3 regions of the Shewanella sp. MM_2022_3 genome follow, and region 1 is predicted to be linked to each of the others. Evidence: predicted binding sites of a transcription regulator. Region 1 holds the regulator's gene; each other region holds the start of a gene.
The links. The regulator sigma-54, encoded in region 1, starts transcription at its own class of promoters, with help from an activator protein. The targets are predictions, from matches to a motif close to GTTGGCACGNNNNTNGNNT.

Region 1 (9,926 bases):
AACTTAACGTGTTGGGTTATACCGACAGCAGCGGCTCAGATTCATACAATTTACGTTTATCGCAGGTACGAGCCAGCGAAGTAGGGAACTACTTGATGAGTAAAGGCGTGGCTTCCGCTCGCGTAAAGTCTAAGGGAATGGGTGAATCGAGTCCAATCGCATCCAATGCTAGTGCCGAGGGACGCGCGCAAAACCGTCGTGTGGAGATAGTGTTGACCCCAACGGGTCAATAATCATTCATCAAGGTTAAAGTCGCCTGCGGGCGACTTTTTATTTTATCGTAAGGGACAAATTGTCCTTCCGTTGTCTATCTTCAGTGATCTTGTCCGCAATCATCTCTATTGGGGCTTATCAGGCGAGTATTCGACTTGATCCTGCCGGTATTTTCCCGTTTTGTATGTAGTTAGTTAAATTAGGATAACTATTTCGCAGAGCCAAAGGAGAGCAATTATGGCAAAACAGGGCTTAGTACTGGCATTCAGTTTAGGGACTACAGTGATGGCAGGGATGGTACAAGGTGCGCCAATAGACACTGAGGCGACAGCCCCTATTGAACTAAGAGCCGCGGGCAGTTTAAAGGCGGCGATGAACGATATTATTGCGGCTTACCAAGCGAAATCCCAAGCTAATGTGGCAGCGCAGTATGCGCCTTCGGGTTTATTGCTTAAGCGGATCCAAGAGGGGGAGCGGGTTGATATTTTTGCCTCGGCGAATATGAAACACCCGCAGGCCTTAGTCGATGCGGGAGTGGGTCAACAGGTGCAAATGTTTGCCCGTAACCAGCTCTGCGCCATTGCTCAAGCGGAAGTGCCACTCACTAGCGCGAACTTATTAGATACCCTGCTCGCGCCGCAAACTAAACTCGGGACTTCGACGCCAAAAGCCGATCCCGCTGGCGACTACGCTTGGGCAGTCTTTGCGAAAGCCGAGGCCTTAAAAGCTAATGCGAAAACTATATTAGAAACCAAAGCCATGCAGCTAACGGGTGGGCCTGAGAGTGCTAAACCGCCCAAGGATCGTAATCCCTATGCTTGGGTGATGGAAAATAAGCAGGCGGATGTGTTCTTAACCTATTGCACCAATGCGGTGCTGGCACAAAAAGAAGTGCCTAGCCTTAAGATTGTCGATTTACCGCCAGAGTTAGCCGTTGGTGCCGACTATGGCCTATTGGTGTTAAAGGATGCCAATAGTGCAGCCGCACCTCTGGCCGAGTTTATTTTATCCCCAGAGGGACAGGCTATTTTGAGCAGTTATGGTTTTCAGCCGCCTAAAAAATAATGTCTAATGGACTCATTAAAAATGGCGCTAAATGCGCCATTTTTGTTGCTCGCTTTAGCAAGGCTTAGGCCAGTGCTAGTGCTAGTGCATTAAATACAACGTCGCTAATCCGAGAAAGGCAAACAGACCTATCACATCGGTGACTGTGGTGAGCACCATACCGCCCGCCAACGCCGGATCTACTTTTAAGCGCTTTAAGATCAGCGGAATACTGGCGCCTGCTAGTCCTGCGACTGTCATATTGATGAGCATTGCACCGCCAATCAGGCTGGCAAGCGCCATATCATCTTTCCAAACTAATACCGCGATAAACACTAACATCGACCACATTAAGCCATTCAAAAAGCCAATAGCTAGCTCTTTGCCTATCAGCCAGCGGGCATTACTTTGGCCAATATGGCCTAGGGCAATCCCGCGGATCACTAGGGCCAAGGTTTGGTTCCCTGCGACGCCGCCCATGCTCGGTACAATCGTCATTAAAATCGCAATCGTGGCAAACTGTTCAATAGTGCCCTCAAACATATTGCTGACAGAGGCCGCCAGCAGAGCCGCAAATAGGTTGATAGTGAGCCAGAGCGAACGGCGGAAGGTACTTTTGAGTACTGGGGCGAAGGTGTCTTCATCATCGTCCATCCCCGCCATTCCCATCATAGAGTGCTCGGCGTCTTCACGGATAACATCCACCACGTCATCGATGGTGATCCGGCCGAGCAACTTGCCCTCACTATCGACCACGGGCGCTGACACCCAGTCATGGCGCTCGAACAGTTGCGCCACTTCACTGTCGGACATGCCCACGGGAATGCTCTCGATATCGGTATCGATAATGCTGCTGATATGAGTATTGGGATCGCAGGTGAGCAGATCCGCAAGTTTGACCCCACCAAGCACGCGATCGTGTTTATCCACCACGTATAAAGTATCGGTAGTGTCGGGCAGGTTGCCCCGTTGGCGCAAATAACGCAGTACCACATCGATATTGACATCGGGTCTTAAGGTTACTGTGTCGGTGTTCATTAAGCTGCCTGCGGTCTCATCGGGATAAGAGAGCGCCTGCTCGACTCGCTGGCGGTTTTGCAGACTCATCGACTGTAATACTTGTTTATACACAGTATCTGGCAGGCTTCGCAGAATATAAGCCAGATCGTCCGTATCCATGCTGGCTGTAGCCTTGGCGACTCGCTCTGGACTCATGGTGCTGATCAGCGGGTCTTTTAACTCTTCGCTGAGTTCATCGAGAATATCCCCGAGCTGATCTTGATCGACGAGTTGCCATAACACCTGCCGAGCTTTGGGAGGTGACGATTCTAAAATCAATGCGATATCTGACGGCGCCATATTTTGTAGCATTTGCCTGACATGCACAAACATACCACTGTTGAGGGCTTGACTCAGTTGGTCGAGACGGTGTTCGGCTTGTAAACTGTCTGAGGCTTCTACAGGCATGTTTCCTCCATGGCGGCGGTGGATGGGTTGGCGTTTAGCTATTGAGGACTTAAGCCAAAGCGCAGCAGTACATTGTAATTTAGCGCACGGGAGGGCGTCGAGTCACAAATGTGTTTTACTGGTATAAGGTGCTGAAATCAAAACCAAACAGGATACTGAATACCGGCAGGGATCATCGAGATGATACCATTAGCAGGCTTCGTCAAACTTAGCGTCGATAAGGGCACAAATGGCATTAAGTGCAGGCTCGGCATCCGGGCCTTCGGCGATGAGGGTGATGGTTTTACCCATGCCCGTCTCGAGCATGAGTAGACCCAATACACTGGCGGCAGAGGCCTGTTTTTCACCTTGGATCAGCGTAATGCTGGCATCAAACTCAGAGGCCAATACCACGAGCTTTGTGGCGGCACGGGCATGTAAGCCGAGTTTATTGCAGATGGTGACTTGGCGCTCAAGTTTTGGCATGGCTCAACTCTCGATGGCGCGCATTGACTTTATGTTTGCCATTACTAAAACGTTTAGCTAGTTGCTCGGCTACATAGACTGAGCGGTGTTGGCCACCTGTGCAACCAATCGCAATCGTCAGATAGCTACGATTATTGCGCTCTAAATGCGGCAACCAGGTTTCGAGCAAATTCTCGATTTGCCAGATGAACTTATTCACCAGTGGCTGGCGATTTAAAAACTCCGCTACGGGTTCATCTAAACCGGTGAGAGGTCTAAGCTCCGGTTCCCAATGGGGATTTGGCAAAAAGCGCACATCAAACATAAAGTCAGCTTCGGTCGGCATACCATGCTTAAAACCGAAGGACTCGAAGTTGATCACCAGTTCCTTATCGACACTGCCAAGGAGTATTTGCCGCACTTGGTCGCTGAGTTCATAGATATTCAGATTAGAGGTATCTATATAGTGATCCATCTGCTGTGACAGCGGCTCGAGCAATTTGCCTTCAAGCTTGATGGCTTCTTGCAGTGACACTCGGCTCTTAGATAAGGGATGTAAGCGCCGCGTTTCACTGTAGCGTTTGAGCAACACTTTATCGCTGGAGTTTAAGAAGAAGCTGGTGAGTTCAGTGCCCGTAGGCAGGCTGGCAAGCTGTTTAACCAGCACTTTGTCTTGCTCTGGTAAATTGCGCACGTCAACACTGATAGCAACGAGATCGTTACTGCCTTTGAGCTGTTCAAGCAAACTGCCAATCAAAGGCAAAGGCAAATTATCGACACAATAGTAGCCGAGATCTTCAAGCACTCTAAGTGCGACCGATTTGCCTGAGCCTGAACGCCCTGACACTATGACCAGTTTCATCCAATGATTACCTGATAGAGTTCCGTTTCATCATGCGTCTTGCGCAATTGTTTTAATATTTGCTTGTCACTGAGCTTTTCAGCCATGCATGACAAGGTACTTAGGTGCTGCTGACATTGGTCGGCAGGCACGAGTAGTGCAAATAAAATATCGACGGGTTGTTTATCGATAGCATCAAAGGCTATCGGCTCCTCACATTTTATCAATATCGCTATGGGTTGTGTTATATCGGTTAATCGACCATGTGGAATGGCGATACCGTTACCTATACCTGTGCTACCCATCTTTTCGCGCGCCACGAGGCTTTCGAAGATCTCTTGAGATGAGAGGGTGGGGTACTGGGCAGCGGCTAAGTCGCTGATGAGTTCCAGTACCTTTTTCTTACTGCCCGGAGTGGCGCAGGTTGTGCACTCCGGCCGCAGTATGGTACGAAGTTCCATTGCTAGTGTTTTGTTAACTTCTCTTTGTGTTTAATAACCTGACGATCAAGTTTATCAATCAGGACGTCTATGGCAGCATACATATCTGCATGCTCTGAAGTCGCGAAGACTTCACCACCGGTGAGGTTGATTCTCGCTTCGGCAATCTGTTGCATTTTCTCAACATTGAGCACAACGTGCACATTATTGATCTGTTCGAAATGACGTTCAAGTTTTGAAAACTTTTCCTCAACATATGCCCGTAACGATTCAGTAATCTCGATATGGTGTCCACTTAGGTTTATTTGCATAGAAACGTCCTCCGATACTCACAATAGGCTATAAACTTTTACGCTGATTGGAAGGGGGAATAAGCATCGCTTCTCGGTACTTCGCAATGGTTCTGCGCGCAACGTTAATTCCCTGTTCTGCCAGAAGTTGAGCCATCTTGCTGTCGCTTAATGGTTTTTTCTGGTTTTCCGCTGCAACCAGTTTCTTAATGAAAGCTCTGATTGCTGTGGATGAGCACTCACCGCCATCATCCGTCCCGACGTGGCTTGAGAAGAAATATTTTAGTTCAAAAAGTCCTTTTGGGGTATGCATGTATTTTTGAGTCGTCACCCGTGAAATGGTGGACTCATGCATTTCTACCGCTTCGGCGATATCGTTTAGAACCATGGGTTTCATGGCTTCTTCGCCATATTCGAAGAAACCTTGTTGGTATTGCACTATGCAGTTTGCCACCTTGAGCAGTGTTTCGTTGCGGCTTTCAAGGCTTTTGATAAACCATTTGGCTTCCTGCAAATGACCACGAATAAATTGGCTATCTGCTTGATTTTTTGAACTACGAGCCATTGCTGCATATTGCTGATTGACGTTGATTTTTGGCATGCAGTCAGGGTTTAATTCGACCACCCAACGGCCGTTTTTCTTCGACACCGAAACATCGGGGATCACATATTCTTCATCGACAGGGGTGATGAGTAAACCGGGGCGAGGGTTCAAGGTTTGGATCAGCGCAATACTGTCCCTTAACTCGTCCTCTTTCAGTTTGGTCTTACGCATTAACAGCCTAAAGTCGCGGGCGGCGATCAGATCTAGATGATCTTTGATCAGCATGCGGGCATTTTCGATGTGAGGGGTATCAGGCGAAAAATGAGATAGCTGGATCAGTAAACATTCGCTTAAATCCCTTGCCGCGACACCAACGGGGTCGAAGTGTTGAATACGCTTGAGCACGGCTTCGACTTCGTCGAGTTCAATCTCGGGATTGCCCATGGCTTCGAGGATATCTTCAGTGCTTTGAGTGAGATAACCTTGATCGTCGATGGCATCAATAATCGCGGTGGCAATGGCTAAATCGGTTTCAGAGAAGGGCGTGAGGTTTTTTTGCCATTCTAAATGTTCGTACAACCCCTCGCTAGTTTCCCCTTGGAAGGGCATGTCATCTTCACGGCTGGCGCCAGAACCTGAGTTTGGCGATGCGGTAAAGACTTCATCCCAAGTGGTATCCATGGGTAACTCTTCGGGCAGAGATTCTTTGGTCAGCGACTCGGCAATGTCCACGGTGGAATTATCTTGTTCCTGTGGCTGGGCAGTCGTTTCGCTAAAGTCGGTATCGGCGATATCTTGCTTACGTTCGCTAGGCGCGTCAAATTGCTCCTCTTCCAGCTCGAGAAGAGGATTAGAGTCTAAGGCTTGCTGGATTTCTTGTTGCAGTTCCAATGACGACAGTTGCAGCAGGCGAATGGCCTGCTGAAGTTGTGGCGTCATGGTTAACTGTTGACCCAGTTTGAGCTGGAGTGACGCTTTCATGTTACCGCTGATCCCTAGGTTATTATTGTGAGTTTAGGTCGCTTGATATCATATGGATGGAGCCTAGCGCTCTCAAATTCAAGGCTTATTAGCTTTGTTTTAGTAACTATAGCCTGAATTGTTCACCTAAGTACACAGCCCTAACTTGCTGATTGTCTAAGATCTCTGCGGGTGTGCCCTCGGCAATAAGATTACCGTGACTCACAATGTAAGCATGTTCACAGACGTCTAAGGTCTCGCGCACATTGTGGTCAGTGATAAGTACTCCAAGGCCTCGGCTCTTAAGCTGCTCGATAATTTTCTTGATATCGATAACGGAGATCGGATCAACGCCCGCAAAGGGCTCATCAAGCAGAATAAACTTGGGGTTGGCCGCTAAGGCGCGGGCAATTTCGACGCGGCGACGTTCACCGCCCGATAAGGACATGCCTTGGCTGTCACGAATATGGGTGATATGGAACTCTTCTAGCAGTTGCTCTAGTGCTTCTTCGCGCTGGTCACTATTGAGCTCTTTACGGGTTTGCAGTACCGCCATGATGTTGTCGTGTACGGTTAATTTACGAAAGATACTCGCTTCCTGTGGTAGGTAACCAATACCTTTGCGGGCACGCAGATGCATAGGATCGGCGGTTAAATCATCATCGTCGATAAAGATATGGCCTTTATCGCTTTTAACTAAGCCCACGACCATGTAAAAGGTGGTGGTTTTGCCCGCGCCGTTAGGGCCGAGTAGGCCGACGACTTGACCCGTTTTGACCGTCAGGCTGACATCTTTGACAACCTGACGACTCTTATAACTCTTGGCGAGATTCTGTGCTTTTAAGGTGATTTGGGTCATTTAGAATCCTGTTTTTTCACAGGTTTATCTGTTGGTGTATTTTTGAGTTCTTCCTGATAATTATCAGGTTGAATAATGGTAATTACGCGATCATCACCATTGCCGCTACTTTCGGCGATCAGTTTTTGCTGAATAATATCGTAACGAATTAAATTGCCTGTAACTTGACTACCCGCTTGGTCTAGGGTCGCTGTACCAGTTAGGGTCAACGTCCGAGTGGCCATTTCATAGCGAATCTCTTTGGCGCTAGCAGATGCAGGGCGGCCATCATCCAGGATTTGGCTGTAGGTTGCTGGATTTCCTGTAGCCAGTAAGACTTTACTATTTTCGCCTTCGACAGAAAATGCACGGAGTTGATCCGCATGGATTTTAATTGAGCCTTGAACAACTTCAACGGGACCGAAGAAAATGATCTGATTGTTTTTAATGTCCGCAGTTTGACTGACGGCTTTAATTTTCACTTCTTGCTGTAAGTCACCGATCTTGGCGAAGGCATTCATGCTTGTCATTAGCATTAGGCTGGCAAGTAATATGTTATTTTGCTTCATAGGTTCCTACTACCTGACTGGTCAATTGCACTTCCTGCGCGTTAAGGTCGGCATAAAGGCCTTGCCCTTGAATATTAAAATCTTTCCCTGTGACGTAAATGATGCGGTCAGAGGTCATTATCATTGTGTTGAGATCGAGTTCTAAAAAACTGGTGGACAAGGTTTGTATCGGTTCACCAGGGCTGATGGCATCGATAATAACATTATTTTCTAATACAACCTTGCCAGTATCTTTGTTGAGTCGACCTTGATCGGCTTTGATCTGCCATTTTGCTTTACCTTGGTCGGGATACACAAGATAGACAGGCTGAATAAAGTCTGTTTGGTTTTTAAGCTCATAGTGTTCCATGTGCTTTGCCGTGACACGACTATTGACTTGTCCTTGCTCGTTAAACTCGATGCTGCGCAGATCTTCGATAATGTAGTCGGGTCTGTCTGTATCATTCAGGCTGCTATCGGTATCGCCACCGCGTTTTTGTTGGACCTGCCAATACAGCACGAGTGCAGTACCAAAAAAAGCAATAATGGCGAGGGTCACACGACTCATATGCTCATCCCATGGGCTGAGGTAAATTTGTTTTGACTCAGAAGTAACAGATCTGTCAGCTCTCTGAGCGCACCATGACCACCATTTAACTGGGTCACAAAATGGGCGTGTTGGCGCACATAGGGATGTCCATCGGCGACACAGACGGCAAGACCGACGACATTCATCACTGGCAGGTCGACAATATCATCACCGATATAGGCAACTTCTTCAGGTGTGACATTGTAGAGCGACAGCAGTTCTTCATAGGGGACAAATTTATTATCCACACCTTGATAAATATGGGTTACACCGAGGGCCGTCATGCGGTTTTCAACAATTTTAGACTGGCGGCCTGTTATCACGGCCAGATTAAAGCCACTGGTCAATAATGAACGCACGCCATAACCATCGCGGGTATGGAAGGCTTTGAGCTCCTCACCCGAGTTGCTTAAATAAATGCGGCCGTCAGAAAATACCCCATCCACATCGCAGATCAGCAGTTTAATTTTTTGCGCTCTTTGCCACACATCATCGCTGATCGGGCCGTAAAATCCTTGCTGTGGCATTAAATGACTCCCGCTTTAACCATATCGAGCATATTGAGCGCCCCGACAGGATGATTGTCTTTATCTATCACTATCAGGCCGTTGATATTTTTTGAGTCCATCACTTGCAGCGCCTGCGCTGCCAAGACGTTTTCAGTAATTGTGACACAGTTTCGCGTCATCACATCGGCGATAGGCGTGGTGCGTAGGTTGACTTGGGCATCGATAACGCGGCGTAGGTCGCCGTCGGTAAAAATACCCACGAGTTTGTTTTGTTCATCGATCACCGCCGTCATGCCTAGGCCCTTCTTGGAGATTTCATACAGGGCATCGGTGATGCAGATATCGTGTTTAACCAGTGGTAAATCATCGCCACTGTGCATGACATTACTGACTTTTAACAGTAGCTTACGCCCTAGGGCACCGCCTGGGTGAGACATGGCAAAGTCTTCCCGAGTAAAGCCTTTGGCTTGCAGCAGCGCAATGGCCATTGCATCACCCATTACTAAGGTTGCGGTGGTGCTCGAAGTTGGCGCAAGCCCGAGCGGACAGGCTTCTTCAGGCACTTCAATACATAAATGAATTTTGGCCAAACGTGCCATCGTGGACTCAGGTTTGCCCGTCATAGCAATCACGGGAATGGCTTTACGTTGGATAACGGGCATCAGCGCAAGGATTTCGCTCGATTCACCCGAGTTTGAAATGGCGAGGATAATATCATTATCAGAGAGTACGCCTAAGTCGCCATGGCTGGCTTCGCCTGGATGCACAAAGAAGGCAGGGGTGCCAGTGCTGGCGAGGGTAGCAGAGATTTTATTACCAATATGGCCAGATTTCCCCATCCCCATCACGATGACTTTGCCGGTGCAGTTGAGGATTAACTCGCAGGCTTGGGCGAATTCAACGGAATCGACATATTGATAAAGATTGTCGAGGGCCGATTTTTCAATATCGATGACTTTACAGCCCCACTGGCGCAATTGTGATTGGTCTACCATGTCTATCTCTCTTCTTGCATTGTCTTTGTCGCCCCGTCTGGGATTGGAATAGCACAATTTGGTACGCGATAAAGATGATAAAATTAACGGCTTGTTACTTTGAGTCGCATGCTATTGTTTAAGCTCTGCGCCTAGGCATTAGGGCAGAATATATCGTTTAGCCATTGAATGCCTTGAGCAATATCATCGTCTTTGGTATTTCCC
Region 2 (9,926 bases), on a different contig from region 1:
TAACCGCGCCCATAATGGTATCTACAAACGTTTTACCGATCTGCCCGATGAAAAACTGTTTGTGGATTACAACACTAAAGGCATTTTGGCCTATAAACGTGCCGCTGATGCGCTATTAAAAATCCAGCCTTTGGGGATTTCTCATCCAATTAGTCACGATTTACTGCGCGTCGCTAAGCAGGCATTGCAGGATGTGATTGATTCTAATACGCAGTTATTCAATCGTTTAGATACGGACCGTTTCTTCTACTGTGTCCGCCCATATTACAAACCCTATCGGGTTGGTTCTGTGGTGTATCGTGGTGCCAATGCGGGCGACTTTGCCGGGATTAACGTTATCGATTTAACCCTAGGTTTATGTTTTGCCAACGAAGCATCTTATTCGCAAATGCTGGTGGATAAGTTTTTATACATGATGCCAGAGGATCAACAAATCCTGCGGGAATGCATGCGTCGCCCGAATTTGATGGATGACTTTTTACAGTCAAAGGCCAGCGTGCAGCAGGATTGGTATCAAGAAAACCTCAAGCTGTTTATCGAAGTCTGTGAATTGCATGGGCAAACCGCCATCCAGCATCACAATGAATTAGTGACTAAATACATTGCAGAACCTTCGGTCAGTATGGAGCAGCAACATTTAGCCAAAGTGACCGCCAGCGGCCCACCATTGCATGTACTGCTCGCCTCCCTTGAGCGTTTAAGGGATAGACGCGCGGCCGTATTACGTGACGATATTCGCACCCGTTATTATGATTTGAAAAAACTCAAAGACAGTTTGAGGTAAGGCCATGCTGCTAAATGTAAAACAGGATTTTTGCCTCGCAGGCCCTGGATATCTGCTTAACCATTCCGTGGGGCGGCCACTCAAATCGACCGAGCAGGCGTTTAAGCAGGCGTTTTTTGCACCTTGGCAGGAGTCTGGCCGCGAGCCTTGGGGTCAATGGTTAGGTGTCATCGATAACTTTACCGCGGCGCTGGCAAGCCTTTTTAATGGTCAGCCGCAGGAATTTTGCCCGCAGGTGAATCTATCGAGCGCATTGACCAAGTTGGTGATGTCACTGGATAGATTAAATCGCGATGGCGCCGTGGTGCTGATGAGCGAGATTGATTTTCCTAGCATGGGATTCGCCCTTAAAAAGGCATTGCCCGCAAGTTGTGAACTGCGCTTTATTCCCAAGGGCTTAGATGTTACCGACCCCAATGTGTGGGACGCACATATCAGCGACGATGTCGATTTAGTCTTTGTCAGCCATGCCTATTCTAACACGGGACAACAGGCCCCCCTCGCGCAGATTATCCCCCTTGCCCGTGAGCGTGGCTGCTTGAGCCTAGTGGATGTGGCGCAATCGGCTGGGATTTTGCCGCTGGATTTAGCCAAGCTACAGCCAGATTTTATGATTGGTTCGAGTGTGAAATGGTTATGCTCCGGCCCAGGCGCTGCGTATCTGTGGGTTAATCCTGCCATCTTGCCCGAATGTCAGCCACAGGATGTGGGTTGGTTTAGCCATGAAAATCCCTTTGAGTTTGATATTCATGATTTTCGCTATCATCCAACAGCGTTGCGGTTTTGGGGCGGCACGCCTTCTATCGCCCCCTACGCTATTGCCGCCCATAGTATTCAATATTTCGCCAATATTGGCTCACAGGCGATGCGTGAGCATAACTTGCAACTGATGGCTCCAGTGGTACAGGCATTGGACAATGAGCTCGTCTCGCCGAGGGCAATCGATAAGCGTAGCGGTACGCTGATTTTGCAATTTGGCGAGCGGCAAGCGCCGATCATGGCGGCATTGGCTGAGGCGAATATCAGTGTCGATGCCCGCAGTTTAGGGATACGCGTATCGCCACATATTTATAACGATGAGGCCGATATCCTAAGGTTACTGGAGGTGATAAAAGCCCATTGTTAACGGATTGAACTTGGCTGACTCAGCCGACATGGCGCAATAGCCTCGAACAGGGAGCATGGCTCTGGGGCGCTAAGGTGCCCCCTAATGCCGATGTCGTGAACCCATGCCATGAGGCTGAAGTCATTTATGGGGGCGAATATGCTTAAATGCTGTAGTTATAGTGGCAGAACATAGAACGCGGGGTTCGGAGCTTAGGATTACTGGGCGTGATAGCTAAATCGACTGGCAGCATCACGGTATCGACGATCAGCGAGCTACCCATATCGACCAGTGTCAGGGGGATAGTAAACAGTAGCAGGGGCGGGGCGGATAACGCAGAAACTATCGTACACTCCTCGCCATTATCGACAGCCGTTTGAACACTGGAGAAAGAATGCCCCCAAGTTGAATTTTCTCCCATCCTCGATGTTATTGTTGCACATCCCGTGAGAGAACAGCACACGACCAAGCAAGTCAACCAACGCATAACCACTCCATTGTTTATATGTGAAAAACCGCATTGTTTCGGTATGAGCGACTCGCTTGATTAACTTTGGGCGTTAGTCTTATGGAACCCGAACTGGTTTTGTTCGACACCGATATATTCAGTTTTAGCAAGTCGGCATTCTAACCACATGAATATATGTGTCAATTATTCAGCAGCAGTAATGAGACAACAGTAAAGAGACTCCCAACTTTAGTGTCGCTGTAGTTAACGCCTCTGCCTATAAGTTAGTTTTATATCGCGTTTAGCTCAGTCTTAAACGACATCTGTCCCTATTGTTGTTATTGCAGTGGTGTCTGCTGGTATGCTTTCTTTTGATGATAAATAAGTGGTTGGCTATGTCGCCATTTAGAGAAAAGTGTTGGTCATTGCACCAGCATGAAAGTAGCGTATACCTTCAAGAAACAAAAAGCCCCATCAGCAAAACTGTTGGGGCTTTGATACTTTATGCATGCATTTATACAGTGAGTAATTGCATGCATCTAGCCATTACAGGCTGTAGTACATTTCAAACTCTAATGGGTGAGTTGTACGGCTTACACGCTCAGCTTCTGCAGATTTCAGTGCAATGTAAGACTGGATGAAATCTTCGCTAAATACACCGCCGCGAGTTAAGAACTCGTGGTCAGCTTGCAGGTTTTCAAGGGCGTTTTCTAATGAAGTCGCTACTTGTGGGATTTCAGCCGCTTCTTCCGCTGGCAGATCGTACAAGTCTTTATCCATCGCTTCGCCTGGATGGATCTTGTTTTGGATACCATCGATACCCGCCATCAGCAGTGCTGCGAAACCTAAGTATGGGTTTGCATGTGGATCTGGGAAGCGAGTTTCGATACGACGACCTTTAGGGCTTGGTACCACTGGAATACGGATTGAAGCGCTGCGGTTACGTGCTGAGTAAGCTAACATCACTGGCGCTTCGAAGTGTGGTACTAAACGCTTGTAAGAGTTAGTGCTTGGGTTAGTGAAAGCGTTCAGTGCGCGAGCGTGCTTGATGATACCACCGATGTAGTACAGTGCAGTTTCACTTAAACCAGCATATTTGTCGCCTGCGAACAGGTTTACGCCATCTTTCGCCAGAGATTGGTGAACGTGCATACCGCTACCGTTGTCGCCAACGATTGGCTTAGGCATGAAAGTCGCAGTCTTACCGTAGGCGTGAGCCATGTTGTGTACTACGTACTTCAGAATTTGGATTTCGTCCGCTTTCTTAGTCAGGGTATTGAAGCGAGTTGCGATTTCGTTTTGACCCGCAGTCGCCACTTCATGGTGGTGAGCTTCAACCACTTGACCCATTTCTTCGAGCACTAAACACATAGCGCTACGTAAGTCTTGTGATGAGTCAACAGGAGCTACTGGGAAGTAACCGCCTTTCACGAATGGACGGTGACCAGTGTTGCCACCTTCGTAGCTAGTGCCAGAGTTCCATGCCGCTTCTTTAGCGTCGATTTTCACGAAACAACCAGACATGTCAGTACCGAAACGGACATCGTCGAACAGGAAGAATTCTGGTTCTGGTCCAACTAATACAGTGTCAGCGATACCGGTAGAGCGTAAGTATTCTTCCGCTTTTTTCGCGATAGAACGTGGGTCGCGGTCATAACCAGTCATAGTGCCTGGCTCGAGAATGTCACAACGGATCAGCGCAGTGGTTTCTTCGGTGAATGGATCCAGTACGAACGTAGTTGGGTCTGGCATCAGTACCATGTCTGATTCGTTAATGCCTTTCCAGCCAGCGATTGACGAGCCGTCAAACATTTTACCGTCTTCGAAGAAGTCAGCGTCTACCTGATGAGCTGGGATAGATACGTGCTGCTCTTTACCTTTGGTGTCGGTAAAACGTAAATCAACAAACTTAACTTCTAATTCTTCAAGTTGCTTTAAAACTGATTCAACTGACATTCTCAAGTCTCCGGTAGGGTAAAGGGATGTCCCTTCTATAATCTTTTAACTCAAGTAGTGCTTGAGCCAAACTTACTAGCTATAAAGCGATATCTATGCCAACAATTTAACTTGTTGATAATTAATAAATATGTGTTTTATTGCACTATCTTTAACTCTGTATTGCACTTTATTGGTGCGTTTTGATGTGGCATTTTGGTGCATTCATCCATTTTGGTGCGCGCCATTCGCCCCCCATTTTAGTGCAGTGACGATGAGCATCGGCTTGCTTGGTTAATTCATATCCATATTCAAGCTGAGCAGCATACTCGCTGTTAGCCTGTTACTATCCATTAGGCTCAGCAAAACAGAATGAATTTAGCATATAAATAAGTCTAGATAACCGCGTAAGGTCACTGTTTTCAGTGCTCGCCATAATGTCACAAAACAGTGAGATGCTAAGCTGTTTTTCTGATAATGATTTTGGCTTGTTTTCATTGCTTATCATTAAAAATCAATTGATTAGCCTTGTTGTTCTTAGGTGGGAATAGAGTTTATTGAAACTGCGTCTAAAGCCATTTATTGAGGCTATCGAGAAAATACTTAGGTAGCGGTTTGGCATACTGATGTGTTTGGACGAAAAAACGGGGCTGCCGAATTGGGGTTATTCGCTATACTTATGGCGGCCTTGAGCGCATAGTCTGCAATGACATTCCAGTGAAAAATAGTAATTTCAGCTGGTTAGTCGTATTGAGTTCGAGATAACGTGGCAATTGTCTGCGCGTTAACGGTGCATTTGGGTTATTTGCCTTATCGCCATAACTGATTCGTTAGCATAGGCCCCAAAAAATAGTTTTATAAGTGTTCAAAAATAATCCTGTGCGATATGGCCGCTCTGGAGTAGAATGTCACGCTTTTTTATGGCGACTCAACGTAGATTGCTGTAACGAATATTGTAATATCCCTAATTTTGTTTGATGGTAAGAGGTTTATCTGTGCTAGAGAATTTACGTAACATCGCCATTATTGCGCACGTTGACCATGGCAAAACGACCCTGGTTGACAAGCTGCTGTCGCAATCAGGAACCCTTGAGACCCGGGGAGAAGCTACTGAGCGGGTGATGGACTCCAACGATCTTGAAAAGGAGCGTGGAATCACGATTCTGGCAAAGAACACTGCCATCAAGTGGAACGACTACCGCATCAACATCGTAGACACCCCAGGCCACGCCGACTTCGGTGGTGAGGTTGAGCGCGTTCTGTCTATGGTTGACTCAGTATTACTGCTGGTTGACGCCGTTGACGGTCCAATGCCACAGACTCGCTTCGTAACCAAGAAAGCGTTCGCCCAAGGCTTAAAGCCAATCGTTGTTATCAACAAGATTGACCGCCCTGGTGCACGCCCTGATTGGGTTATCGACCAAGTATTCGACCTGTTCGATAACTTAGGTGCGACTGACGAGCAATTAGATTTCCCAATCGTTTATGCTTCTGCATTAAACGGTTTTGCAACTTTAGATCCGGATGTCGTCAGTGAAGATATGACGCCACTGTTCCAGACTATCATTGAAAAAGTATCTCCACCTGCAGCAGATGCTGAAGGTCCGTTCCAGATGCAAATTTCTCAGCTTGATTACAACTCTTACGTAGGTGTAATCGGTGTTGGTCGCATCAAGCGTGGTAGCATCAAAGCTAACCAACAAGTGAGCGTAATTGGTGCTGACGGTAAAGTACGCAACGGTAAAATGGGCCAAGTATTAGGTTACATGGGCTTAGAGCGTACCGAAGTTGACGTTGCAAACGCGGGCGACATCGTAGCGATTACTGGTTTAGGCGAGCTGAAGATTTCTGACACTGTGTGTGCCGCTGGTAATGTTGAAGCACTACCACCACTATCAGTTGACGAACCAACGCTGACCATGACGTTCCAAGTCAACACTTCACCTTTCGCAGGTAAAGAAGGTAAATACGTGACATCACGTAACATTCTTGAGCGTCTGCAACAGGAATTAGTGCACAACGTGGCACTGCGTGTTGAAGAAACCGACAGCCCAGACCGTTTCGCGGTATCTGGCCGTGGTGAATTACACTTATCTATCCTGATCGAAAACATGCGTCGTGAAGGTTATGAATTAGCGGTTTCTCGCCCAGAAGTTATCTTAAAAACCATCGATGGCGAACTGTGTGAACCATACGAAACCCTGACCGTTGACGTTGAAGAAGAGCATCAAGGGACAGTCATCGAGAAGCTGGGTATCCGTAAGGCTGAGATGAAAGATATGCAGCTTGACGGTAAAGGCCGCGTGCGCGTTGACTTTATCATCCCAAGCCGTGGCTTAATTGGTTTCCAAACTGAGTTCTTAACTGCAACTTCTGGTACTGGTCTGATTTACCACTCATTCGATCACTACGGTCCGCACAAAGGTGGCGATATCGGTCAACGTGCTAACGGCGTATTGATCTCTAACGCTACGGGTAAGGCGCTGACATTCGCACTGTTCGGTCTGCAGGACCGTGGTCGTCTGTTTATTGGCCACGCAGCCGAAGTTTACGAAGGTCAAGTTGTGGGTATTCACTCACGTTCTAACGACCTGACAGTTAACTGCCTGAAAGGTAAGCAGCTAACTAACATGCGTGCTTCTGGTACTGACGAAGCTCAAGTACTGACTACGCCAATCACTTTAACACTCGAGCAAGCGCTTGAGTTTATCGATGATGACGAATTAGTTGAAGTAACACCTAAGAGCATCCGTGTTCGTAAGAAACACTTAACTGAAAACGACCGTAAGCGCGCTAGCCGCGGTTAATGGTGGTTGTGGTGGTCACGTAAAGTGACTGCCATACAGTGAATAAAGCCCTGCTAAGGCAACTTAGCGGGGCTTTTTAATGGCTATATTTCAGGTTCATGTACTGAGCGTATGCAGTTACGACCTGCGGACTTCGCCAAGTAAAGGGCGGTATCTGCTTGGTGGACTAATTCTAAGGCATTATGTCTATCTGAGGGGAGTAAACACGCGACCCCCACGCTGACCGTGACAATTCCTATGTCTGTTTTAATATGGGGTATAGCAAGCGATTGAATAAGTTGATGTACGTGCTTGGCGGTGTCGAGTGCGCTTTGGTGATCCGTATTGGGGAGTAAAATAACAAATTCTTCGCCGCCATAGCGTGCAACCAATTCACCTGCCCGACGACCTGATTGAGATAAGCTGTTCGCCAGCATCTTGAGACAATCATCTCCAGCGAGATGGCCATAAAAATCGTTAAATAATTTAAAGTGGTCAATATCGAGCATGATAAGCGAGAGTGGCGTGTTGTTGCGTTGCCCACGACTCCATTCCTTTTGCAGCATTTGATCAAACAATCTACGGTTGCCAATATTGGTTAACCCATCGGTATTGCTGAGTTTTTCGAGTCTGTTGTTCGCTTCGGCAAGTTCATAGGTTCGCGCTTGTATAATGGACTCTAGCTCTCGATTGCGCTCTTCTAAACTCGTCATCGGGTAAATTTCGCCTTGTTTTGCTAAACCATAGGGAATGGATATTCCACTATGGACGATTTTCCAATCGTTGCTTTCTTGGCGAAAAATCAGCACTAACCTTGCGGTTTCTTGGCTGAGTATCGAGTCTGGAATAGGGAGGTGTATATGGAAAAACGCTGTAATAACAATAATATCTTCGGCAAGATCCTGTAGTGAAAGATCTAATACTTCAATATGGATCCGTTCGGGGACTTGGGCGAAGTCCTGACGGGTTATTTTTACCCATTCATCTTTACTGGTGACAAGAATATCGCTGCTACCTGCATAACCACTAAAAGTATCGCTAAAGCGGGCTGTGAGTTTGTCATCCCGTGCAGCGTACATCTCAATATATTCATCAAAAAGTGACTGCATAAGTTGCAAGCGTCTCTGTCGCATAGATTCACCTCAAGTAAGAATATAAGCGTTTTATTGTTCTTATTTGAGATGAGTATTAGTGATAAAACCATCTTCCGTTCTGATTAAAATCAAGATAGTGATGTAAAAACCACCAATAGTGTGATCTGTGCCCGCTTTTTGAGCTAGGGTTTGCTGTTCTTGTTACAGTTACCTAGCTTTAGTGGCAAAAGTTTGAAATGTTGTCATTTTGCTTGTTTAGTATACAGACCGAATGGTGCATTAATCGTTACTTTGGAACAGTGCAGAAGGGATTAATGCAAACGATAAACGTTTTAGAAGACGTCCAAACCAGATAAGCCTAATGACGCCTTATAGGGTCATTCCCTTCGTTAGCCATAAGTAAAGGAATATTCCATGGACAAGACTCAACACTCTCAAGGTAAATGCCCCGTGATGCATGGGGCAAATTCAGCCGTTGCCAGCAACAATATGGATTGGTGGCCTAAGGCACTAAATCTCGATATTTTGCATCAGCATGATAAGAAGACGGATCCCATGGATCCCAACTTTAATTACCGTGAAGCCTTTAAGACCCTTGATCTCGCTGCCGTGAAGCAGGACTTACATTCTCTTATGACCGATAGCCAAGATTGGTGGCCAGCCGATTGGGGGCATTATGGTGGCTTGATGATCCGCATGGCATGGCACTCTGCGGGAACCTATCGCATTGCCGATGGCCGTGGCGGTGCGGGGACGGGTAATCAACGCTTTGCCCCACTCAATAGCTGGCCCGATAACGCCAACCTTGATAAAGCCCGCCGTTTACTCTGGCCGATTAAGAAAAAATACGGCAACAAACTCTCATGGGCAGATTTGATGATCCTCGCGGGTAATGTGGCCTACGAGTCTATGGGCTTAAAAACCTATGGATTTGCCGGCGGTCGAGAGGATATTTGGCATCCTGAAAAAGACATTTATTGGGGCTCTGAAAAACAATGGCTTGCGCCAAGTGATAATCCTAACAGCCGTTATTCGGGCGCGCGTGACCTTGAAAATCCCTTAGCTGCCGTAATGATGGGGCTGATTTATGTGAATCCTGAAGGGGTTGATGGTAAACCCGATCCACTGCGCACCGCTCAAGATGTGCGTGTCACTTTTGCACGAATGGCGATGAATGATGAAGAAACCGTGGCCTTAACCGCCGGTGGTCATACGGTGGGCAAATGCCATGGCAATGGTAAGGCACAGGATCTTGGCCCTGAACCCGAGGGCGAAGAACTTGAGGCCCAAGGTTTGGGCTGGCTCAACAAAAAAGGCCCAGGCACTGGCGCGAATACCGTTACCAGTGGTCTCGAAGGCGCTTGGACGACTCATCCCACTCAATGGGATAACGGTTATTTTCACCTACTGTTAAATTACGATTGGGAATTGAAAAAAAGCCCCGCGGGCGCCTCTCAGTGGGAACCTATTAATATTAAAGAGGAAGATAAAGTCGTCTCAGTGGGCGACCCGAATCGCAAGTTTAACCCCATCATGACCGATGCGGATATGGCGATGAAAATGGACCCCGAGTATCGCAAGATCTCCGAGAAGTTTTATCAAGATCCCGCCTATTTCTCCGAGGTATTTGCCCGTGCTTGGTTTAAGTTAACTCACCGCGATCTGGGGCCTAAGAGCCGTTATTTAGGGCCAGAAGTGCCGAGTGAAGAGCTGATTTGGCAAGACCCCATCCCAACCGTTGATTATCGTTTGGATGCCAGTGAGATTGTCGACC
Region 3 (9,926 bases), on a different contig from region 1:
TTGGTCTTTTGAAATACGTCTGCAAGCGTTGACTTACCACCATTCATCACTTTGGTTTCACTCAGTTTTGCCATCGCAACGGCGTTGGTGTTATCGCCCTCTGCAAAAGATAAATCGAAGGTAAATTTGTCACCTGCGGCTGCGCCGCTACTCTCAACTTCAAAGGTAAAACCAAATGCACTGATGCTCGGTGGCGTATAAGGCGCAGCAGCACCGAGTGATGCGCCTGATGCATCAAACGCTTCAAAGGTCGGCGGCACGGCAGTTGTATTTAACTGAATAGTCAGCTCACCCCCTTTTACAGGGAAATTCGCCGCATTACGGTCAGTAATTTGCGTGAGCTTAACTTGAGTGTTACCTGAGTTCGCAGTATCTGCGGTAATTTTGGGCGCCGCGGCAGCGATACCTTTAGGATCGGTCATCACTACTTCAATGCCATTCGCGGCCCCTGCGGTTGGACGAATGGCAAATCTGTCTCCAGAGGCCATGGCGCCAGCTTTAATATCAATAGAAAATCCAGCACCGCCTTCTAACTTAGTGCCGTTTAAGGTAAGCGGCGTTATCGCGCCAGTTTGCGTATCTCTCAGTTGATAGGTCGACGGCGCCGTAAACGACAGTTCATATGAACCACCCGTTAAGGTACTGGTATCATCAATATTGACGCCTAAGGTTGCGTTACCTGTATTACCAGAAAGACCAGCAACACGGCCTAAGGACATTAGAGGATCGTTAATATCTTTGAACATATTTGCGCCAACTTGGCCATTAAGATCAAATCCTTGCGCTTGCAGTTTATTAAAGCTGTCTGCAACCCCTAAGGCCAATTGATCAAGCTCTAAGCTCGCAGGCATCAAAGTTTGGTCACGGTATTCAAACAATGCCCCCAACTGCCCTCCTAACTTGCTAGGATCGGCTTTTACGCTTTGTGAGCCAATGGTCGATACCAATTGCAATTCGTTGGGGAAGGGATCGCCCGTCGTCGTGCTCATCGACATCGCCACTTCCCCCGAAACCAACATGATAGAACCGCCTAACATGATGCTCTTTGCCCCATTATCCAAGGGGATCACATTCACCTGCGCATACTGACTTAACTCTTGCACAAGCGCGTCTTGCTTATCTAATAAAATCGGATCTTGATTAGGCGATTTCATCAACTCAAGATTGAGATTAGCAAGTTCAGTGCTGATCTCATTAATGCGCTTAGTCATCCCAGTGATTTGATCATTGGTTTGATTTAGCTGCCCGTTCAAGGTTGACTGCATTTGATTCAAGCTATTTGCCAGTTGTTTGGCATCATTTAAGGTTGAGCTACGAATACCTAAATCAGCAGGTAAGTCTGCCAAGCTATTTAAGCCTGCAAACAAATCGTTCAAGCTCTGTGGTATCACTTTACCAATTTGGGAGAAAATTTGGTCCAGCTCACTAAGCTTGCCATAGCTAGCCTCAGCCGCACTCAGAGTCGTTTGGCCAATACGCAGTTCGCGCGAGGCATAGTCATTATAAATACGTTTTACATCAGAAACATATGTCCCAGTACCGTAAAAACCATTTCCAAGACGTTGAGAATCTAAGGTGGTTTGGGTTGCCACTTGTCGGTGATAACCCGCGGTATTGGCGTTAGCAATGTTATTACTGGTCACCCCTAGTTGCGACTGAGAAGCGAGCACCCCTGTACGGGCAATGTTTAATAGATCGATAGCCATTAGCCGATACTCCTCAACATTAATGTCTTATGAAGAATGATCATTTGTCTTCTCCTGGCAGTATCGATTTCAGCTCTTCACTGATGGACTGCATGACTTTAATCACTTTTTCAGCATATTTTGGATCGGTAGCGTAACCCGCATCCTGCAATGCACGGATAAACTGAGTCGGTGACGCTGCCACTTTCTTGGCATCTTGATAGCGCTCACCGTCAGCAATAAAGGAAACAAAATCGTTAAAACTATGCTCAAAATCGTTGTAAACCCGGAAATCGGCTTTTTGTCTAACGGCAATACCCTGCTCAAACTCCAAGGTACTCACGTTAGCTTTATCACCCAGCCAACGACGATCCGCTTTAATATTGAATAAGTTATGGCTAGGAGCGCCGTTATTTCCGCGAACAATTTTTTGCCCCCAACCAGTCTCGAGGGCCGATTGAGCCAATAACACTTCAGGTTTAGTGCCAAGGGCTTTAGCGGCTTTTTCTGCATGGGGATATAACGTCGCTAAAAATTCTTCACGGCTACCAAACTTAAGCGTCTTTTGCGTTTCTCTAAATGCCACTGTCGGCAATATTTGGCCGCTGATAACAGGTTCTATCGGTGATAAGGGTTGCTCAGACCAGCTTGGCTTAGGTGTATCTATCGCCAACAAGCGTTCAGGTCGGTCAATGTCTAAGGAAGAAGTGACACCATCGGCCTTTTCAAATTCAACATTTGGACGCGCTATCGATGCAGGCACACCTTGTACGGCTTGTTCTGAAGTGTTGCTATTTATAGCTTCAGCAGTCGATGGGGCTTGAACAGGAATATTAAACGCTTTAGCGTCATGTTCTAGTTTCATGCCACCATCATTACGTAGCACCGATGCAGGTGTTAGCTGGCTTGACTCAGGAGACAACTGCTGCACCATCATATCAGCCAGCCCCAGCACACCTTTATCCGATAAGTCGACGGACAATTGCTGATCCCGCATCTGCTCATAAAATTTGGTGTATTGACTATTGAGAGGACTGTCTGACTCGAACACCGCATTAGCATCACGCATGCTCTTCATCAGCATTTGCACAAAAACGCCTTCAAATTGTTGGGCGACTTTTTTCAAAGCGCCCTTTTCATCTTTCTGAGCCTGGGCGCGCAGGTTATCGAGCCCGCCCAGATCAAGAAAATGTGATGAACTTGAAAGCTTTTCCATGATTTTCCCGACAGAAATTAGATGATGATAAGTTCACCATGCAAAGCACCTGCCACTTTTAACGCCTCCAGAATGGCAAGGACATCTGAAGGGGCTGCACCGACCAAATTCACGGCGCGCACTAATTCATCTAAGGTCGTGCCGGGATTAAACATAAACATCCTGCGATCACTTTCAGTCGCATTTATCGTGCTATTGCTGGTCACTGTTGTTTGGCCATTGGCTAGCGCATTTGGCTGAGACACCTGAGTCGCTTCGGCGATCGTCACCGTCAAACCACCATGAGTCACAGCCGCAGGTAATAACTTGACGTTCTGCCCAACGACTATCGTGCCAGTACGCGAATTCACAATCACTTTGGCAGACTCTTCAGCAGGTTCCACCTCAATATTTTCGAGCGTAGCTAAAAAAGACACCCGTTGTGATACATCCCTTGGCGCACTGACCTGAATCGACGTTGCATCCAACGGGCGCGCCATATCAGGGCCGAGCAGATCATTAATCGCATCGGCCATACGCTGCGCGGTCGAAAAATCCGAGCGACGTAAGTTAAACGTCAAATAATCGCCAGTAGAAAACGGCGTAGCCACACTGCGTTCAACAATTGCGCCGTTAGGAATACGGCCAACCGTTGGCGTGTTTTGAATCACTTTCGAACCATCCAAACCATCGGCACTAAAACCACTTACCACTAAGCTGCCTTGGGCAATCGCATATACATTGCCATCAACCCCTTTGAGGAAGGTTTGCAGTAACGTCCCACCACGTAAGCTTTTTGCTTCACCTAGGCTTGAAACGGTCACATCCAATTCTTGGCCTGGTTTAATAAACGCTGGCATATCGGCATGCACAGCAACCACGGCCACGTTTTTGATTTTGGGTCTAAAATTTTCAGGCAAATTGATGCCGAAATTTTTAAGCATGGTGGTGAATGTTTGCTCTGTGTAATTGGTTTTCTCACCCGTACCAGGCAACCCCACTACTAAGCCATAACCAATTAACTGGTTATTTCGTACCCCTTGCACATTAGCAATATCTTTAATGCGTTCAGCCTGGCTTGGCATCGAAAACGCCAACATAACAACGGCCAAAATGAGTTTATATTTCATGATATGACTCCTTAGAAGGGCCACCAATCGCTCATAAAGAACTGGCTTAACCAGCCCACTTTTTGCGCTTCGGCGAAAGTACCAGTACCGCTATATTGAATACGCGCATTGGCCATACGGGTTGAATCAATGGTGTTATCTGGCTTGATATCCTGCGAGCGCACAATACCGGTCACGCGAATAAACTCATCACCATTGTTGATTGAAATCCACTTTTCACCGCGCACAACTAAGTTACCGTTATTGAGCACTTGCATAATATTGGCGGAGATACTGCCATCTAAGCTATTGCTTTGATCTGCATCGGATTCACGCTTAGTATTCATGCTGTCTTTGTAGCGTAAATCGAGGGGAATACCGCCTAAAGACACATTGCTCCCGCCGGCATAAATGGGATCGAGTGTCATATCAGAACCTTTTTTGATCTGATTACCGGCACTCTTTTTCGCCTGAGTCGCTTCTTTCAACACGATAGTGATAATGTCACCGACTTTATGGGCACGAATATCCGAGTAAAGACTCGCCGCTTGGCTATCTTGGTAAATCGACCCCGTTGCAGCAATTTTAGTCGGTGGTGCTTCGGGATAAACTGGGGCATAGAAGGGATCATCCGCAATCGGCTTCTTTGGAGTTGAACTACATGCCGCCAGCAAGAGCGTACTAGCCAATAGTAGATATCTAGCCATGATCATGTGCCTCTATAGATTCTGATTCACATAAGCCAGCATCTGATCGACCGCCGAAATCACTTTGGAGTTCATCTCGTAGATCCGCTGACTTTCAATGAGGTTAACTAGCTCTTCGGTCACGTTCACGTTAGAGGTTTCTAACGCACCTTGACGAATCGCTCCCATACCATCAAGTGATGCAGTGCCTTGAATAGGCGTACCACTCGCACCAGTTTCGGTGTATAGGTTTTGTCCCATAGGATCTAAACCCGACGGGTTAATAAAGTCGGTCATACTTAGCTGCCCAACGACCTGGTTTTCCGCCGCACCTGGTGTTTTTACCGAAACTTCCCCTTCAGCAGAGACCGTAATACTGGTTGCATCCTCAGGAATAGTGATCGCAGGTTGCAACACATAACCCGAACCCGGCGTGACAATTTGCCCTGTATCATCTAAGGTAAATTGACCATTACGGGTATAAGCCGTAGTCCCATCGGGGAGCTGCACTTCGAAAAATCCAGGACCTTCAATCATCAAATCGAGCGAGTTATCCGTGGTCAGCATATTGCCTTGGGTAAACATTTTTTGGGTGGCTACCACCTTGGTACCCGCACCAATGTTCAAACCGTTTGGCAACTTAGTGTTAGAGGCGCTGATCCCACCCGCTTGGTTAACAGTTTGATAAAGTAAGTCCTCAAATACCGCGCGGCTTTTTTTATAGCCCACAGTGCTGGCGTTAGCGACGTTGTTTGAAATCACCGCAATATCGGTTTGCTGTGCGTCTAAGCCAGTTTTACTAATCCATAACGCTGGATGCATAATTTATCTCCTAACTAATCCGCATTAATGAGGATGAAGCGCGGTCATTTTCTTCCGCGGTTTTCATCATCTTCACTTGCAATTCAAATTGTCGCTGTAGGTCGATTAAGGACACCATCTCATCCACGGGATTGACGTTACTGCCCTCTACAGCACCACTTTCTACAAATACACTGGGATCGGCAGGCGCCGGATCACCGGATACCAAACGGAACAACCCATCCTCGCCGCGCATCATTTGTGCATTGCCAGGGTTTACTAACTTTAATCTTCCTACCTCTTCGACGACTTCTGTCGTCGCACCTTGAGGACGAACAGAGATAATCCCATCCTGTGAAATAGTGACCTTTTCAATTGGCAGCGGTAACACAATCGGTCCGGCATCACCCATCACGGGATTACCACGGTCGTTATGCAATAAACCTGTTGAGTCAAAACTGAGACTGCCAGAACGGGTATAAGCTTCACTACCATCCTGTGCTTGCACGGCAAACCAACCGTCACCTTTAATGGCAACGTCAAGATCGCGTCCAGTAGATTTAATCGGGCCCGAACGAAAATTGGCGGAGGGGGTTTCAACCATGGCAAAGACCCTTGTCGGCAATCCTTCACCAAAGGCTTGCATCGATCTGGCTTGCGCCATATCCGACTTAAATCCATCGGTATTTGCGTTGGCTAAGTTGTTGGCACGCAACGCCAACTCATTCATATTTTGCTTAGCGCCGCTCATGGAGATATAAAGGAATTTGTCCACAGACTGCTCCGTCAAAGTTTCAACCTGACAATAGCAAAGCAAGCATCATGCCAATAAAATAAGCAGCTAGTTAACTGATAAATTAGGAGATTTTAATAAACGAATGAATGCACAACAGAAAGAGGCTAAGTGTTGCCGCTTGCGGCAACACTTAGCAGAGACAAGATTAACTTAACGAATTTGCAGAACAGTTTGTTGCAGAGTGTTATTCACTTCCAGCGTACGTGAGTTGGCTTGGAAGTTACGTTGTGCCGAAATCAAATCCACCAGCTCAGTCGTTAAGTCAATGTTAGATTGCTCTAACGCTGAAGAACTGAGACTACCAAACGTACCACTGTTAGGCTCACCAGCCAGCGCAGGACCTGACGATAAACTGGCTTTCCACGAGGTATTACCCACTTGTGTCAACCCTTGTTCGTTTGCAAAGCGAACTAAAGCAACGCGGGCTAATGGCACTGTTGAACCATTGGAGTAACTGGCAGTGATCAAACCATCTTCACCAATTTCGACATTGGTTAAACGCCCTACTGTGGTACCGTCCTGTGACAATTCAGTGGCGGCAAAGGGAGCTGAATATTGGGTTGGTGCATTAAATTTAATCGTCACGGCTTGAGTACCATCAGCACCAGGGCCTAACACACCAGCGCCGCCAACCCCTAGCGCTTCGGTGGCGACGACTGCCGGATCACTCCCAGTATACACACCGACGGAATTAAACTTCAGAACCGATCCCTTCCAGCCGCCAGCCGTTTGAGCTGTGCCAGAAGCATCGGGAGTGCCATCACCATTGGTGTCAGTCTGATATGTACCAGCAGGGCCAGAAATATCAACTTGTTTACCATCAATGGCATAGTATGCAACCCAGTTGTTTTCACCATTATATGAGCCATTATTTGGCTTGACGAAATAGGTCGTCATGATATGTGGCTCACCCAGAGAGTCATAAATCGTCATGGATGTCACACTGTTATAGGTTTTGGAGTCTAAAGGATCAAAAGCAGCAGGGTCGAGTGAACCTTCTTTTGCATTTAAATTCATCTGCAAAGTCACGTTTTCAGTTTGAACAGGGCTACCTGCAGTATCAGGAATTTGTACTGGCTTAGCTGTCGTTAAACTGACAGAGGTAGAGTTACCATCTTTGTCAACTGGAAAGGTCTGCAAAAAATTCCCAGCAGAGTCAACCATATAATTATTTTTGTCGACTTTGAAAGCACCTGCCCGAGTAAACTGATGATCCAAGGTACCTATCTCGGACGCAGTTACAAAAAAGCCACCGCCTTTAATCGCTAAATCTAACGAGTTATTCGTCAGTTGCAAACTACCTTGGTGGAATTGCTGCGCCACTTGGCTCGTAGCCACACCGCCACCCACAGCGGTTTTTGAGTTTGAGAAAATTGAATTAGCGTAAACATCCGCAAATTCAGCACGCGACTCTTTAAAGCCAATGGTGTTAGCATTCGCGATATTGTTCGCAGTAGTGTTCAAATCTTTCTGCGCAGCAGAAATGCCACTCAATGCAATGTTAAACGACATAATTCACCTCTACATTTGCTCAATTCAATGATGGACAAGTGTGATGTCCATTTACAATCTTGATAACGATTAAACTTCACTAATCGCAAGTACATCCGACAGTTTAAAGGCCATTCCACCCTTGAGATTCAAAATGGCGCCAGTCGCTGCAGTACCTAAAGAAACACTGGTCACATGCGCATAGGTCGATACAGCTAACGCTTGTGATTTATCATTCACCAAACCCGATGCTTTAATCGAGTAATTACCTGCAGCAACGGGTTCTCCTTTATCATTCAAACCATCCCACTTGACATCAGTGTTACCACCCTTACTACCATCAACAGTAAATGTTCTAACGACTTGCCCCTTATCATCTTCGATTCGAACATTAATGACGGGAATTTTCTCTGAAGTACTGATCACACCATTTAAGCCTGGGCTTTCTGCAGAGATATAACCCGTATCAGTCGGTAACAGCACTTTTCGCCCAACTAATCCCGATGCTTGCAAAGCTTGGCTTGATGTCATCACACTGTTTAAATTAACAATTTGATCATTTAACTTAGAAATGCCATCGACAGTAGAAAAAGATGCCATCTGTGCAATCATCTGGTCGTTATCAACGGGCTTGAAGGGATCCTGCATCGATAACTGCTGGCTGAGTAATGAGAAAAAATCCTCTTGAGTGAGCTGCTGACTCTTAGCCTCTGGAACAGCAGAACTATTCGGCAAACGTAATCCATCCAAAAATGGGTTACCTGTCGAGCTAGTCGAGGTTTTCGTGGTATTGGTTGATACCGTATTCGATTGAGTGTTTGTTTGAGTCAGCTGCGATGAGGTTTGACTCAGTTGGTTAATGAGGCTCACAACGTACCTCCTAAATAACGCATATTATTTACCCATCCCAAGTGTTTGTTGCAGCATAGATTTTGCCGCCTCAGCCACTTGAACATTCATCTGATATGAGCGAGAAGCTGAAATCATGTCAGCCATTTCTTCCATGACATTGACATTTGGTTTGTAAATAAAGCCATCAGCATCCGCCATCGGATGATCCGGCGAATACTCTTTTAATAGGGGCTTATCACTCTCGACTATGCCTTTCACCGTGACACCTTGGGAAGCTTGTTGCTGACTTTGCGCCTTGGCCATTTCGGCTTCGAAAATAGGATGACGAGAACGGTAAGTTTTATCTACACTGCTGGAGACTGAATCTGCGTTAGCAATGTTACTCGCGGTAGTATTTAGCCGCAGAGACTGGGCTGACATGCCAGACCCCGCAACATCGAAGATATTAAATAAACTCATGATTAATCCCCTCTCAGCGCTTTTTTCATACCGCTAAATTTACTGTCTAAAAAACCCAGAGACATTTGATATTCGAGAGCATTTTGCATAAATGCTGATTGCTCTTGTTGAACGTCGACAGTATTGCCATCCCCAGTATCGGGTTGATTCGGCACTCGAAATTTAACGTACTGCCCGGTTAGCTGCGCTAGCCCAAAATGCTGCTCATCAGCGGTCATATCTAAGCTATTACGCTGTTGTTGCTGGGTTTTAGCAACATTTAAGGCGGCAGAAAAATCGACGTCACGGGCTTTATAATGTGGCGTATCAGCATTTGCGATATTGCTTGAAATCACTTCAGCCCGCTCAGCACGGATCCCCAACGTGAATTGGTGAACACCCAGTGCCTTATCAAAATTAATCGCCATAAAATTGCCTCCATCGTGTCACTCACGGGAACAAAGCAATTCATGTGCCAATACTTTTATGGGAGGTAATAAAGTTTGTGAGGGATATAGCAGATAAAAAAATTACCGAACTATGCCGGTAATTATCAATTAAAATCAAACCCTTAAGTTTTCTTTTGGTAATAAATGCCAGGGTTACAACGAACCATATCAAATTCATCAGTAAGGCCAGCAATGGATTCGGATGCGCCTAAAAAGAGGATACCTTTGGGATTTAACGCGGCAGCAAATTGCCGCAAAATTTTTGCTTTTGCCTCAGGGGCAAAATAGATCAACACATTTCGGCAAAAAATAATGTCAAACTTACCCAACAAAGTGTAACTCTCGAGCAAGTTATGAGCTCGGAAATTGACGAGACGTTTAACGTTATCCTTTATGCGCATGTTGCCAGAAGGCAAAGCATCAA

Region 2: the regulator sigma-54 is predicted to act here: its motif matches at 4,378-4,396, upstream of glnA (glutamate--ammonia ligase).
Region 3: the regulator sigma-54 is predicted to act here: its motif matches at 6,288-6,306, upstream of flgF (flagellar basal-body rod protein FlgF).

What each region holds. Positions count from the first base shown of each region.
Region 1 is NZ_JAKZGV010000001.1:28,616-38,541, reverse strand. Features, by position in the region: gene MMG82_RS00220 (OmpA family protein) at 1-233, shown strand, start outside; gene MMG82_RS00215 (molybdate ABC transporter substrate-binding protein) at 451-1,278, shown strand; gene mgtE (magnesium transporter) at 1,360-2,724, opposite strand; gene MMG82_RS00205 (HPr family phosphocarrier protein) at 2,914-3,189, opposite strand; gene rapZ (RNase adapter RapZ) at 3,176-4,030, opposite strand; gene ptsN (PTS IIA-like nitrogen regulatory protein PtsN) at 4,027-4,470, opposite strand; gene hpf (ribosome hibernation promoting factor) at 4,473-4,760, opposite strand; gene MMG82_RS00185 (RNA polymerase factor sigma-54) at 4,789-6,264, opposite strand; gene lptB (LPS export ABC transporter ATP-binding protein) at 6,371-7,102, opposite strand; gene lptA (lipopolysaccharide transport periplasmic protein LptA) at 7,099-7,650, opposite strand; gene lptC (LPS export ABC transporter periplasmic protein LptC) at 7,637-8,197, opposite strand; gene kdsC (3-deoxy-manno-octulosonate-8-phosphatase KdsC) at 8,194-8,745, opposite strand; gene MMG82_RS00160 (KpsF/GutQ family sugar-phosphate isomerase) at 8,745-9,722, opposite strand.
Region 2 is NZ_JAKZGV010000005.1:89,900-99,825, reverse strand. Features, by position in the region: gene MMG82_RS04940 (monodechloroaminopyrrolnitrin synthase PrnB family protein) at 1-784, shown strand, start outside; gene MMG82_RS04935 (aminotransferase class V-fold PLP-dependent enzyme) at 789-1,910, shown strand; gene MMG82_RS04930 (YceK/YidQ family lipoprotein) at 2,053-2,310, opposite strand; gene glnA (glutamate--ammonia ligase) at 2,884-4,293, opposite strand; gene typA (translational GTPase TypA) at 5,268-7,079, shown strand; gene MMG82_RS04915 (diguanylate cyclase) at 7,163-8,191, opposite strand; gene katG (catalase/peroxidase HPI) at 8,567-9,926, shown strand, end outside.
Region 3 is NZ_JAKZGV010000013.1:57,091-67,016, forward strand. Features, by position in the region: gene flgK (flagellar hook-associated protein FlgK) at 1-1,706, opposite strand, end outside; gene flgJ (flagellar assembly peptidoglycan hydrolase FlgJ) at 1,747-2,901, opposite strand; gene MMG82_RS09810 (flagellar basal body P-ring protein FlgI) at 2,919-4,010, opposite strand; gene flgH (flagellar basal body L-ring protein FlgH) at 4,022-4,696, opposite strand; gene flgG (flagellar basal-body rod protein FlgG) at 4,709-5,497, opposite strand; gene flgF (flagellar basal-body rod protein FlgF) at 5,508-6,251, opposite strand; gene flgE (flagellar hook protein FlgE) at 6,423-7,784, opposite strand; gene flgD (flagellar hook assembly protein FlgD) at 7,854-8,633, opposite strand; gene flgC (flagellar basal body rod protein FlgC) at 8,658-9,074, opposite strand; gene flgB (flagellar basal body rod protein FlgB) at 9,077-9,481, opposite strand; gene MMG82_RS09850 (protein-glutamate O-methyltransferase CheR) at 9,625-9,926, opposite strand, start outside.